DNA from 3 places in the Romboutsia sp. Marseille-P6047 genome. Region 1 is predicted to be linked to each of the others. Evidence: riboswitches for the same ligand, from Rfam matches in the RefSeq annotation. Region 1 holds a riboswitch; each other region holds the start of a gene.
The links. Region 1 has a riboswitch for lysine ahead of EIH23_RS08990 (Na+/H+ antiporter NhaC family protein). Riboswitches for the same ligand answer to the same signal wherever they lie in the genome.
Positions count from the first base shown of each region.

Region 2: it holds a riboswitch for lysine, as region 1 does, so the genes downstream of both, EIH23_RS16985 (amino acid kinase family protein) here and EIH23_RS08990 (Na+/H+ antiporter NhaC family protein) in region 1, are expected to answer to the same signal.
Region 3: it holds a riboswitch for lysine, as region 1 does, so the genes downstream of both, nhaC (Na+/H+ antiporter NhaC) here and EIH23_RS08990 (Na+/H+ antiporter NhaC family protein) in region 1, are expected to answer to the same signal.

Region 1 covers NZ_UWOT01000007.1:90,393-95,446, reverse strand. Annotated here, with positions in the region: gene aspD (aspartate 4-decarboxylase) at 1-754, opposite strand, end outside; gene EIH23_RS08995 (lipoate--protein ligase) at 1,023-2,027, opposite strand; lysine riboswitch at 2,305-2,480, shown strand; gene EIH23_RS08990 (Na+/H+ antiporter NhaC family protein) at 2,623-4,344, shown strand; gene EIH23_RS08985 (Na+/H+ antiporter NhaC family protein) at 4,529-5,054, shown strand, end outside.
Region 2 covers NZ_UWOT01000012.1:31,212-36,265, reverse strand. Annotated here, with positions in the region: gene EIH23_RS11960 (hypothetical protein) at 36-599, shown strand; gene EIH23_RS11955 (hypothetical protein) at 697-2,376, shown strand; gene EIH23_RS11950 (hypothetical protein) at 2,585-3,190, shown strand; lysine riboswitch at 3,342-3,512, shown strand; gene EIH23_RS16985 (amino acid kinase family protein) at 3,586-3,765, shown strand; gene EIH23_RS11945 (aspartate kinase) at 3,836-4,783, shown strand; gene EIH23_RS11940 (diaminopimelate decarboxylase family protein) at 4,800-5,054, shown strand, end outside.
Region 3 covers NZ_UWOT01000005.1:63,491-68,544, reverse strand. Annotated here, with positions in the region: gene EIH23_RS06650 (AbgT family transporter) at 1-507, shown strand, start outside; gene nhaC (Na+/H+ antiporter NhaC) at 884-2,323, opposite strand; lysine riboswitch at 2,434-2,606, opposite strand; gene EIH23_RS06640 (ribonuclease H family protein) at 2,747-3,355, shown strand; gene EIH23_RS06635 (peroxiredoxin) at 3,408-5,054, opposite strand, start outside.

The DNA.
Region 1 (5,054 bases):
CATTTAGCTTTTCTAATTCTTTTTTAGAATACTGCCAAGTATGTATCCCATTTTCATCGACTTCATCAGCATTTATATAAACTACATTAAACTTATATCTAGGTAGATGAGGTATTTCAAGATAAGGTGTAAATATAGGTGTCATAATAGCGATTGAATCACCTTTTCTTAAAAGTTCATTAGCCATTAATGAATCAAATATATAGCACATGGCAGCTGTTGCACCTTCTACAGCAAATATATTTAGCTTACCACCATTTTCAGTATCATACCTCATTTCTTGTACAAGATAATCATGAACTATTTTTTCTATATGAGGTAGCATTCTATCAGGAAATGGATAATTATCTCCTATTATTGCATCTGCTAGTTCATATACAAATTCATCACCATTAAAATTAAGCTTATTTATACCATAATCTATTATTTTTTTTAATAAAGATACTCCAGGCATGTTTTTATTTTGGGTCATATAATCATAAAAACGTTTAGAAATGCCTTCTTTTTTAGGCATTCCAGCTAAATCACCTAAGTCCCAAGTTAAGCGTGTTTCGTTAACTGCAAATTGTCCAAATGTAAAAAATGCTTCACGAGGAGTAGCGGCAGTCCAGTTAGGATTACCACGACCAGCATCTAGTACATTTACATTATTTTTAATAGCATTATTTTTAGCTAAATCCATTAATTTATCTTTAAACTCAAAAGGGCTTATTTTATCATAGATCATTTTTAATTCTTTATAAGAATACTTCAAAATTAATTCCTCCTAAAAGTACATATTAACTGTTTGCGTTACTATATAATTATATATATTTTTAGGAAAAAGTAAATGAAAAAAGTATTTTTCGTAAAACTATTAAAAAAGTATTGCTTTATTGATAATTATGTTTAAAAAATTAAGTTTAAATAGAATATGCATTATAAAAATATAGTTATTGATAAATGTGATTAAGTGAATATAAAGAATAAAAAGTATAAATTTAGACTGATAATATATCAGTCTAAATAAAAATTTATTAAATTTAATAAGCTTTAACTTCTTGTTTAGCACCTAATATACCAGCAATTAATATATCTGAATCTGCACCTAAAAAATAGTTATCGATATTTATATGAGAAAAAATATCTCTTAAGCTTTGCTCTTCATGTCGAACACCACATAAAAGAACTTCTAAAGTTGATATATCATCCTTTCCGAAAAAATCACCAAAAAACTTTATCCTTGTTATAAATCCTTTTTCAACTTCTAAGTTAAATTCTATATTACCACCAGGATATTTTAACTCATTTAAAAGAGAATATTTAGGCGAATTACCAAAATTCCATTCCCAAGTACTGTATTTTTCTTCTACTAAATTTTCTATTTTTTCAATATCATCTTTAGTTAAGTTATAGAACGTATTGTTAGAACTAATAGAATATATATAATTCATAAGCAAATTTTTAAATTCAAGAATATCTATATCTTCATTTAAGTGACTACTTATATTGGTTACACGAGATTTAACTGACTTTATTCCTTTTCCTTCAAACTTAATACTTTTTACTTTTAAAGCATCAGATAAGTCTGAAATTTGTGATGAGAATAAAAGTGTACCATGATGCATTACTTTATTTTTGTAGTTATACTGAGCATTACCAGAGAATTTCTTACCATCAATTAATAAATCATTTCTTCCAGAAAACTCTGCATTTAATCCTAATGTTTTTAGTAAATCTATTATTGGTTGTGTAAACTTTTTAAAGTCACTAAAAGAGTTTTTATTGCAGGAGATAAAGGTAAAGTTTATGTTGCCTAAATCGTGAAAAACAGCCCCACCTCCAGAAAGTCTTCTTACAACAGGGATTGAGTTATCCTTAACATAATCTATATTTATCTCAGATAATGTATTTTGATTTTTTCCAACGATTATAGAAGGTTTGTTTCGCCATAAAATAAATAAATCTTCATTAGTATTTTTTAATAGGTATTCTTCCATAGCTAAGTTGAAATAGGGATTTGTATTATCGTTATATATAAGTAACATATATATTCCTCCTAAAAATATTTATTATATACATTAAACTCATGACAATTTATATTCTATAAAAAAAAATTACATTCCTTTATTTTATTTAAATGAATTTATACAAAATTTATGTATAAAAATAATAATTATACATAAAAATACATAATCCTTCTTAATTAAATAGAAATACTTGTAAAATAATTGTATCAATAAAAATAAAATAAAAAATTTTCAGAAAAGTATTGCGTTATTATGAAAATTACCATATAATTTAAGATATAAAACAAGTGAATAGAAAAAGGGTAGAGGCGCAATATTTATCAGTAGTAATAATGAGTTAAGCACTGTGATTTATTACAAAAGGAAATATTGCCGAAGCATATAACTGATGCTTTAAGGTTATATAGCTGGGGGTATATATAAGATATATACCACTGTCACAAAATTATTTTGTGGTGAGCTACATTTAAGGAATTATTATATTTCTATGTATTATTGCATGTTAATAGAATTTTTAGCCTTGAGTGTAAACTCAAGGCTTTTTATAGTTGTATAGAAAAATGTATTACAAACCCTCATATATTCACTTAATAATTTTAAGGGGGAAAATATTATGAAAAGAAAAAGTTTAAAAATAGTTATTATAGTATTAACTATAATTATGATGTCATCAACTTTAGGATTTGCAGAAACTGATATAGGGCAGATAAATGCAAATAAATTTGGGATATGGACACTAATACCTCCATTAGTTGCAATAGTTTTAGCATTTATAACTAAAAATGTTGTTGTATCATTATTTATTGGAATTTTGTCAGGAAGTTTTATTTTAAATATAAGTGGTTCAAGTGTACACTTTGCATTAGTTAATGCTTTTTTAGATGTTGTAAACAGAGCAGTTGGGTCTTTAGCAGATCCGTGGAATGCAGGTATAATACTTCAAGTTTTAGCAATAGGGGGAGTGATTAATTTAGTTGCCAAAATGGGAGGAGCTAAAGCAATAGCTGAGGGCCTTTCAAGAAGAGCCAAAACTGCAAAAAGTACACAATTGATAACTTGGTTTGCAGGGCTTTTAGTATTCTTTGATGATTATGCAAATTCACTTATCATAGGACCTATGATGAGACCAGTAGCAGATAAAATGAAAATCTCAAGAGAAAGATTAGCATTTATAATAGATGCAACAGCAGCACCAATAGCAGGATTGGCTATAGTATCAACTTGGATAGGTCTTGAAGTTGGATTAATAGGAGATGCATTTAATGGAATAGGTATAAAAGCAGACGCTTTTGGTGTGTTTTTAAATACAATACCATATAGATTTTACAATATACTAATACTAGCGTTTATAGTGATAACAACTTTATTATTAAAAGATTTTGGTCCTATGAGAAAGGCAGAGATAAGAGCTAGACAAGGCAAAAGTTTAGATTCTGAGATTGCAATAGATTCTGTAAACGATCATTCAGATTTAGAACCAAAAGAAGGTGTTAAATTAAGTATATGGAATGCAATAATACCAATAGGAACATTGATAGTAGCCGCATTAATAGCATTTTACTATAGTGGATATAGTTCTATAATGAGTGGAGAAGATGCTAGTTTAATACAATTGCTTAGTGATTCACCATTATCATTTGTATCAATTAGAGAAGCATTTAGTGCATCAGATGCATCGGTTGCGTTATTCCAGTCTGCATTACTTGCAAGTATAGTAGCTATAGTAATGGCGGTATCTCAAAAAATATTTACAGTTTCAGAAGCTATAGAAGTTTGGGTAGATGGTATGAAAACATTAGTTATAACAGGTGTTATATTAATATGTGCTTGGTCATTAAGTTCAGTAATAAAGGAATTAGGAACAGCTAAATATTTAATTAAATTACTATCAGGTTCATTCCCACCATTCTTATTACCTAGTTTAATATTTGTATTAGGAGCTATAATATCATTTTCAACGGGTACAGCATATGGAACAATGGGAATACTTATGCCATTAGCAGTTCCACTAGCTAATTCTATAAATCCAGATATGTCATTTATAGTAGTTAGTACAAGTGCGGTATTAACAGGTGCTATATTTGGAGATCATTGTTCACCTATATCAGATACTACAATACTATCGTCAATGGGAGCAGGATGTAATCATATAGATCATGTAAGAACACAGATGCCTTACGCCTTATTTACGGCATTAATAACAGTAGTATTTGGATATATACCAGCTGGACTTGGTATACCAGTATACATAGTACTACCACTTGCAATAGTAGCGGTATTTATAGGTGTACAAATATTCGGAAGAAAAGTTGATATAGTTGAAGAATGTGTATAATATGATATAAAATAAAAATTCCACAATTGTGTAGTATTAAATAATAGCTACATAATTGTGGAATTTTTTATGTGCAAAAATAAATTGATAAAGGACAGGTTCTTTCCTTAGTTTTTTGAATATAATGGAATAATATTAATACATTAACAATATTGTACTTTTAATATGTACAAGGAGGTGTTTTATGAAAAATAGGAATAAGTGGATTGTTATCATAGCTTTTTTTGTTTTACTTATGATGCCAAGTATTTGTTTAGCCGCAGAGGTAGACGTAGGTTATTTCAATGCTCAAAAATACAAGGTATTAACTCTTATTCCTCCGATAGTGGCCATAATATTAGCATTTTTAACAAGAAATGTAATAGCATCTTTATTTATAGGTATTATTTCTGGAAGTTTGTTACTAACTATTCCTGGAAATAATATATTTTATGGAATAGTTGATGCTTTTATTGATGTTATAAATAGAATGGTTACTTCTTTAGCAGATACTTGGAATGCAGGAATAATACTCCAAGTTTTAGCTATAGGAGGATTAATTAATTTAGTAACTAAAATGGGAGGAGCTAAAGCAATAGCAGAAAGTTTATCTAAAAGAGCTAAAAATAGAAGAAGTTCTCAAATTATTACTTGGTTATCAGGTCTTATCATATTTTTTGATGATTATGCAAATGCAATGATAGTTGGAACAATGATGAGACCTATAACTG
Region 2 (5,054 bases), on a different contig from region 1:
GTTGATAAAACGTAAAATTAATTTAGGGGGAAAAAATGAAAAAGATATATATAGTAACAACTTATACAGGAACCGTATTATCTTATCTAATAAGAAAAATAAGTAAAACCCCGTATGCACATGTATCATTAGCATTAAATCAAGAATTAAGGCCAATGTACTCATTTGGAAGACTTAATCCCAAAACACCAATATTTGCAGGATTCGTTGAAGAAAATATAGATGAAGGTCTATATGCAATTAGAAAAAATACTATGTGTAGGGTGTACTCATTAGAAGTTACAGACGCACAATATTATCGTATATATAACAATATAATGTTTGTAAGTGAAAATAGAAAGAAATATGATTATGATGTAATGGCTCTTATATATTTAACTCTAAATAGACCAAGACAAGCAGATTATAAGTATGTGTGTTCTCATTTTGTTGCAGATATGTTAATTAAAAGTGATGTTGGTTTATTTGAAGGACCGTCATGTGGAATAAGACCAGATTCTTTTTATAATAATGAAAAGCTTAATTTAGAATATGAGGGACTTTTATCTCAATATGGTAAAGAGCAAAGAAGTTATGTACCTTATGTTGCAAAAATATAATAAACTACAATAAATACTCCTTATTTTATAAGGGGTATTTATTTTTTTGAAATAAATGGCTATAATGGTAATAACAACCATTTTGAAAGGAGTATTTATGAAAAAAATTATAAGATCATATGGTATAGCGCTAATTTTAGTTGCAATTTATGCATTTATAAAGCTTCCTGTACTTAGATTAGATTTTACCTCTGGTTTTTCAATGTTAATAGTATTCTTTATTATTGCTGGGGTATTAGATATGATGTTCGACAAAGGAGAGAGAACATCAAAAGCTGCAAAATACAATTTCTTTATAGCAATAGCTATGATAATATTTGTATCAGTAGTGCCATTTATTACTTCTTCCCCAATAATTCATGCAAAAGCATATAGAAATCTTATAGGAAACGTTGAAGAAAGTGATTTTGATAAAGATGTAAGTCCTGTAAGTGTAAATGATATTCGTATAGTAGATGAAGAAATGGCTATGAAGCTTGGAGATAAAAAGTTAGGAGAAATACCAGCTGTAGGGAGTGTATCGAAGCTTGGAGATTTCCATATACAAAATGTAAATGGTGAACTATACTGGGTTGCACCGCTTGTACATAGAGATATTGTTAAATGGATAACTAATTTAGACGGAACAAATGGATATGTAATGGTGTCTGCAAGTAATCCTCAAGATGTTAGGCTTGTACAAGAAATTGATGGTAAGCCAATAAAGATAGTGTATCAGCCTCAAGCGTATTTCCTTCAAGATTTACATAGACATATGTATATAAATGGAATTGTAAATTCTGGAATGACAGAGTTTTCATTAGAAATAAATGATGAAGGTAGACCATATTGGGTAACAAGCTTATATGAACATAAGATAGGTTTTAGTGGATCAGATGCTACAGGAGTGGCGGTAGTTGATGCTCAAACCGGTGAAGTTAAAAAATATTCTATAGAAGATGCACCAGAATGGATAGATAGAATTCAGCCAGAGCAATTTGTAGTAAATCAAATTAATGACTGGGGATTATACATAAAAGGTTTCTTAAATTCCGTAATCTCTGAAGAAGGAGTTTTGGTTGCTACTGAGGGAACGTCTTTAGTATATGGAGATGATGATAAATCATATTGGTATACAGGAATAACTTCTGCTGGTGCAGATGAGTCTACTATTGGATTTATTTTAGTAGATACTCGTACAAAAGAAGCTAAGTTATATAAGCAACCGGGAGCAACGGAAACTGCAGCAATGAGTTCTGCAGAAGGAAAGGTACAAGAGAAAAACTATGAAGCTACATTCCCTGTAATGTATAATATATTAGGAACACCTACATATGTTTCTGCACTTAAAGATAAAGCAGGTCTTGTTAAGATGGTGGCATTTGTATCAGTTGAAGATTTTGCAATTTTAGGACTTGGAGAAACAAAAGATGAAGCTTTAATAAATTATAGAGAAGCATTATCTAGCGAAGGTAACAATATAAGTATTGAAAATGATACAAGCAAAGCTAGTATAGAAGGTAAGGTTACTAGAATTAGTCCAGATGTAAAAAGTGGAAACACTAATTATTATTTAACATTAGATACAAATGAAAATATAATATTTACAGCAACATCAAAAGTATCTACAGAATTACCTTTAACAGCAGTTTCAGATCAAGTTAAGATTGATTATCAAGAAGGAAAGTCTGGAGTAGTTGAGATAATTTCATTTGATAACTTAAACATAGGTTCAAGTAAAGAAGAAGAGAAAGTAAAAAGTGACTCATCAACTAAAACTATAGAAGAAAATCAATAAAAATATATAAATAGTTATTAAGTTTTTAATTAAAAATAAAAAGAACATATCTTAGTATTTTATATACTAAGATATGTTCTTTTTTGTTATTCATAAAATGTGAATTATTATTTTTAGAAAAATATAGAAAAACAATCAATTTTTATAGGGACAATTAATATAATATTATTACAACTTGGTAAATTAATGACTCGAGGAGATATGCATTATGATGGGGTTAGAAAAAGATATACTGCTTTTAATTAGTAGGGTTAGATGTATGACAGAAACTCAGGTTGGTAAAGTTTTTTCAAGTAAAAAAAGACGTGGAAGAAAACCATTTAAGAAAACTTTAAGAAAAATGTGTAATGAATATACACTTAAAAAATATCCTTGCAATATAAACTATAGTGGATATAGAGATAATTCGTATGTATATTATTTAAATGGGAGTAAACAGTATAAGGGCAAGGAATTAGCTAAAACAGTAATAGGTTCTGAATTAGCAATTAGATTTAATTTAGGTGGATATGAGGTAAAAAGATTTTATAGAAATGTTAGAATAGATAACAAAAAATTTGATATATTTATAGAATATACAGACCACTATAATGAACTAAATCAACTTTTAGTAGATATAGATTTAGATCAAAAAATTGACAAGTCTAAATACTATAACCTAGAGAATAAAATTAAAAACTCGACGATTCCTTTTTTTGAAGTACCAAGAGTTTTAATAATAACATCAGAAATGAGAAATTTAGGAGACTTTGATTTTGATTCTGATGTTTGTGTTGTTGATTTAAGCTTAAATAAACTATTTAAGTATATATAGGCCTATTTTTTATATATAGGTCTATTTAATCATCAACATAAAAAGATATAGATTAATAAAATTTTACATAAATAAAAAAATAAAATAGTTGTAAAATTAAGAATAGTGTGATAAAAATTAATTATAAAATAAAACTTAATATATGAAATTTACCTAGGGTAGAGGTGCTGTAATTAATAGTAGTTTATAGAAGCTGGCAAGTGTTGATTATAAATGAAAGGAAGTGCAGCCGAAGAAAAATTATTGGCAAATAATTTTTCTGGTACTATACATAATATGTATAATACTGTCACTTAGTAATAAGTGGTGAGCTACAAGGTTACTTTGTGTATAAAAAAAACACCCAAAGTATACCTTTGGGTGTTTTTTATTTTACAACTTTCTAGGAGGGGGATATGAGTAGTATTATAGTTCAAAAGTATGGTGGGAGCTCTGTAGAAACTACAGAGAAAATTAAAAGAATAGCAGAAAATATAATTGATAGAAAAAAAACTAATGAAAAAATAGTTGTAGTAGTTTCAGCCATGGGAGGTACTACTGATAATTATATAAAACTTGCAAAAAAATATAAGTAAAAATCCTAATAAAAGAGAATTAGATGCACTTATGTCAACAGGTGAAATTATATCAGCGTAATTACTTGCTATGTGCCTATCATCATTAGGATGCCAATCAATAAGTTATAATGCGTATCAACTTAATATACATACTAGTGGAGATCATGGAAAATCTCAAATAGATGATATAAATGTATCTAAGATAGAAGAAAGTTTAGATCATGGAAAGGTAGTAATAGTGACAGGATTTCAGGGATTAAATGATGAGGGTGATATTACAACTTTAGGAAGAGGAGGTTCTGATACATCAGCGGTAGCTTTAGCAGTTAAACTAAATGCTAAATGTGAAATTTATACAGATGTAGATGGAATTTACTTTACCGACCCTAGAAAGTATAGTAAGGCTAAAAAACTTAAAGAAATAGAATACGAAGAAATGCTAGAATTAGCTAGTTTAGGTGCACAAGTAATGCACTCAAGAAGTATAGAACTAGCACAAAAATATAATACAGAAATATATGTAGGTCTTTCATGTGGAGAGCGAAATGGAACATATATAAAGGGAGAAAATAAAATGAGATTAGAGGAAAAAGTCATAACAGGACTTGCAACTAGCGATGATGATGTTGCTATAACTATAAAAGATTTTAATTTAGATAAGGTTTTTAGTTTATTTGAAGATATTGCAAGTAAAAAAATAAGTATAGATATGATCAGTCAAACAGCACCAATAAATGAAATTATAAATGTATCTTTTACTATACCTAAAGAAGATCTAGATGAATGTAAAGAGATAGCTAAAAAATATTCAGATAGCAAAAATATTGTTATTGATGATCATATAACAAAGTTTTCATTAGTAGGGTCTGGAATGAAAAACACAGCAGGTGTTATATCAAAAGTATTTAAAATATTCAAGGAAAATAATATTAATGTTAAGCTTATAACTACATCAGAAATAAGAATAACTTGTGCTATAAACTCTTTTGATAAAGATGTTGCAATAAATGAAGTGGCAAGAGAATTTAATGTATAAAATTTAGGAGGCTATTATGAAACTACATGGAAATATGTCTATTAGAAATAACACGCTATATATTGGAGGCGTTAGTTGTACAGAATTAGTTAATAAGTACTCTACACCACTTTATGTATTTGATGAAGGTTTAATTAGAGAGAATTGCAGAAAATATAATAAGTATTTTAAAGTAGAGGAAAATAAAAATAAAGTTGCTTATGCAGGTAAGGCATTTTTAACTTTATATATGTGTAAAATCATAAAAGAAGAAAACTTATCCCTAGATGTA
Region 3 (5,054 bases), on a different contig from region 1:
TCGATGGGATCATATATAGCATTAGCATTTGTTATGGCTCAATTTGTTAGCTACTTCTCATACACTAACTTAGGTACAATATTAGCATTAAAAGGTGCTGAATTACTAGGTTCAATGAATATGAACTCTATAGTTCTAATAATAGTATTCGTATTATTTGCAGGATTTATAAACTTATTCATGGGATCAGCTTCAGCTAAATGGGCTATAATGGCTCCAGTATTCTTACCAATGTTCATGAAACTTGGTATATCTCCAGAGTTAACTCAAGTTGCTTACAGAATAGGTGATTCTACTACTAATATAATATCACCACTTATGAGTTACTTTGCAATGATAGTTATATTTGCTCAAAAGCATGATAAAAAAGCTGGTATAGGAACTTTAATATCAACAATGGTACCATACAGTTTAATATTCTTAGTTGGATGGATAATAATGTTAGTATTATGGATGACATTAGGATTACCACTAGGACCAGGAGCAGGACTAGTTTACAGCTTATAATATAAATAAAAAAAGAAATCTCAATACATTTAAATGTTATGGGATTTCTTTTTTATGTCTAGAACAATATTTAGATATTCTTACTATTTTGTAGAGGTTTTTGAAAAATTTCATATACAAAATCTTTTCATTTTATGGAAATTGAATGTATTTTGTTATCCTTTGTATAAACTATGACTGAAGATTTTGAGTAATTACCTAAGTCTTTAGTATCAATTTTATTACATTACCTAAATTATTATCTACAAGAGAATTTACACAAATACTATCTTTACTTAAACTTTGTGTATTTGATGTATTATTAATCCATTCTAAAATATACCTAAAAAGGGGATTAGAAAAAGGGTTGTCTAAATAGACAACCCTTTTATTATATTTATACTATAGCCTCTTTTACAGACTCAGTATTATCTTCAGTTGATATTTTTTCTATACTTATTCCTGTTAAACCATAAAATAGTGATATTATAGGGCAAAGTAAATTGAAGAATGCAAATGGTAAAAATGCAAAACACCCAACCCCCATTGTGGCAGACATATAAGCTCCACATGTATTCCATGGAATTAATGGTGATGTGATTGTAGCACTATCTTCTAAAGCACGAGATAGATTTTTAGCAGCTAATCCTTGGTTTTTAAATGCATCTTTATACATACTTCCTGGAATTACTATTGCTAGGTATTGATCAGCTACAGCTAAATTAGTTCCAATAGCAGTGAAAATTGTAGCAGCAATTAATCCGAATGTTCCTTTTGCTACTTTTAATATTGAATTAGCAAGTGCTTGTAGTATTCCTGACTTTTCAAGTATACCTCCAGTTACTAATGCACACATCATAAGTGCAACTGTATCTAGCATACTTTCCAGTCCTCCACGAGAAAGTAATTCATCTACAAATACCATACCACTATTTGAAGTATATCCTACTTTAGCAGCTACAATAACATCTGCAGCTGAACTTCCTTGGAAAAATACCGCTACAAATCCTCCAGCTAGTGCTCCGATCATTAGTGCGGGTATTGCTGGTACTTTAAGGATAACCATAGCTATAACTCCAACTGGCACTAAGAATAACCATGGAGATAAAGTATTAAAGCTAGATAGTAAAGCATTTTGTATTTCTGTTATTTGAGCTGTATCTATTTGGCTTCCTGCATACTTCATTCCTAATATAGCGTAGATTATAAGCGCTATTAAAAGAGCAGGAATTGTAGTATATAACATATGTTTTATATGATCAAATAAATTAGTTCCAGCCATTGCAGGAGCTAAGTTCGTTGTATCTGAAAGTGGAGACATTTTATCACCGAAATATGCTCCTGAAATAATTGCACCAGCTACTAAGCTACTTGGCATGCCTAATGCACTTCCTATACCAAGCAATGCTATACCAATAGTTCCTACTGTTGTCCAAGATGAACCTGTAGAAATTGATACGATAGCACATATTACAGTAGTAGCTACTAAAAATATACTTGGAGATAATAAATTAAGTCCCCAATAAATCATTGATGGAACTATACCACTTATAATCCAAGTACCTATTAATATACCTACAACTAAAAGTATTAAAATAGATTGCATTGTAGTATTAATAGTTTCTAAAATTCCTTCTTCTAATTCTTTCCAAGTAAACCCAAGCTTAAATATAGATATGCAGCCAGCAAAAACTCCACCTAATATTAATGGAATATGAGCTGAAATTTCATAATCTTTTAGAATGACTAAGCATGTTACTAAGGTCGCAACTAAGAAACCGATACATAAAACTGCATCAAATAAGGTTGCTTGTTTTTTTTCTCTTGATGATGTCATGATAGACCTCCTTGATTTTTATGAATATAACCTGATATCTAAATTTTAGCTAAAAAAATAGAGTAGAAGTTTCTACTCTAGACTTAATCATTTTTTAGTATATGACTTAATCTAAAGATAGTACTCCACAAATTATTGTGACAGTGTTATACATATTATGTATAACCCCAACATACAAGCTTAAAGCTTCACTTGTATATTTCGGCAATATTACCTTTTGTTTTGCTTCAACGTGCTTACCTCCACAGAACTACTTATTAATATCGCGACCTCTATCATTAGTTATATTCGTTATTCATAAAAAATTATACCATAAAGTAATAACATATGGAAGTGACAAAATATAACTTTAAAAAAAATAAAGTTTAAGTTACAATAATTATTGATTACAAGCGGTATAAAAATAATTGTAAGCTTATAGGAGTGATAATATTGAGTAAAAAAAAATTTTATGCAGTCAGAAAAGGTAAGTGCATAGGAATATATAATACTTGGGATGAATGTAAGTCTCAAGTAAATGGGTTTTCAGGAGCAGAATACAAAAGCTTTTTATCTAAAGATGAAGCAGAAGAGTATATATATGGAAAGAAAGAAATTATTTTTTCGAATGAAGATAACACCGTAGAGGCATATGTAGATGGTAGTTATGAACATTGTATAAGAGAATATGGCTCAGGTGTTGTTATACTAAAAAATGGACAAGTTCAAAAAACATACAGCATAAAGGGTAATGATGAGTCTTTAGTAACTATGAGAAATGTCGCAGGTGAAATAGAAGCATCAAAACTAGCTATGAATTATTGCCTAGAAAATAATATAGAAAATCTAATTTTATACTTTGACTACGAAGGTATTGAAAAATGGTGTACTGGAGTTTGGAAAACTAATAAAGAGGGAACAATAGAATATAAAAGATTCTATGATGGAATAAAAAATAAACTAAATATTAAATTTGTAAAAGTTAAAGCTCATAGTGGTGATAAGTATAATGAAGAAGCTGATAAATTAGCTAAAAAAGCTATAGATTTATAAAAAAATAATAAGACCTTAATGTATACTCATTAGGGTCTTATTATTTTATGATTTAATCAGGAATTTCTCCATAGATATCTTCTAATTCATCTGCAAATGCTATTGGGCTATTTATTGACTCATACATAGCTCTAGCATATATATTTGCTTGATCATAAGTTGACTGCCAAGCGAATATTCCTCCTAAACAGTTATTTAATACATACTGACCTTTTAAATATATAGATAAATCATTTTCTATAGACATAGCATACTGACCATCTCTTATAAGATAAGGAACTCTAGCTTCGTTATCAAATTGATATTGATATCCATTCTTATTTATATAATTTCTTCTAAGTTCGTCATTTGATACAGTTGTAGTAGCTCCTAATCTACCATAGAAAGGAACTCCTAATAGTATTTTTTCAGAAGGCATTCCATTTTGTATAAGATTTTGAACCATTCCATGAACACTATAACCTGATAAAGATAGGTCTGAATCATATAAATTAGCTTGATGTCTACGTCCTCTCTCTCCAGTTTCACCTGCTGTAAAGTCATAGCTCATAAGGTTAAAATAAGTTATTATAGGAGCAATTTTATCTATTTCAGCACTTCTATTTGTATATCCAGTATCACCAGTACCAGCAACACTTAACCATTTCTCATCACCAATTACGTCTCTAATGGCAGTTAATAATAATGTAAAGTTTTCTCTATCATTAATACTTGATTTTATACCAGAGGCACTACTACCTGGATACTCCCAGTCAATATCTATACCATCTAAGTTATAATTATTTATAAGTCTATTAACCTGTCTAGCAAAATCATATCTAGATTTAGGTGTTGAAGCTGCATCTGAGAATCCCTCAGCACCCCATCCTCCAATAGCAGCAATTACTTGTAGTTGAGGATTATATCTTTTTAGAGAAACCAAATACTCTAAATATCTTGGTGTAGGGACTAATAAAGAACCATCAGGATTTATTTCAACAAATGCATAAATAACTGCGTCTAAAAAGTTAGGGTCAACATTTTTCGGATTGCCTAAAACATACTCCATAACAATTGGTTGAAGATCAGGGCAATTACTATTAGTAACATTAGACTGTTCATCAGGACCGTTTATAGGAGGTCTATTTAAATAAGGTATAGTTTGAGAACGTTCTATTTCTTTTACATCTTTACCTGGCATAAAACATAAGTACCAATCTAAGCATGAATATTCTTTTCCGCAATTATTTATTCTTTTTTTCAAATCCTTCCATGTTTTAGGTGGAGGTAAAATTACCGGCATACCTGGAAGCCAGTTAGCTGGAGTAACTATATTATCATTATCAGATGCTTGAAGTGCGTCTATAATTCTTATTATCTCTGGAATATTTCTTCCAGTTGTTAGAGGATAGTAAAGAATAGTTCTTAAAACTTGTTTATCATCTATTATAAATACAGAACGAACAGTAGATGTATTGCTCATAGATTCAGAAATCATACCATATAGTTTAGCAATTCTCATATTAGAATCTGCAATAACAGGAAATGGGATTTCAATACCAGTTAAAGTACAAATATTATAAACCCAAGCTAAGTGAGAACTATTACTATCTATACTAAGCCCTATAAGATCCGTATTTCTTTTTTGAAACTCATCATAATATTTTGCAAAGCATATAAATTCTGTAGTACATACTGGTGTGAAATCACCAGGATGAGA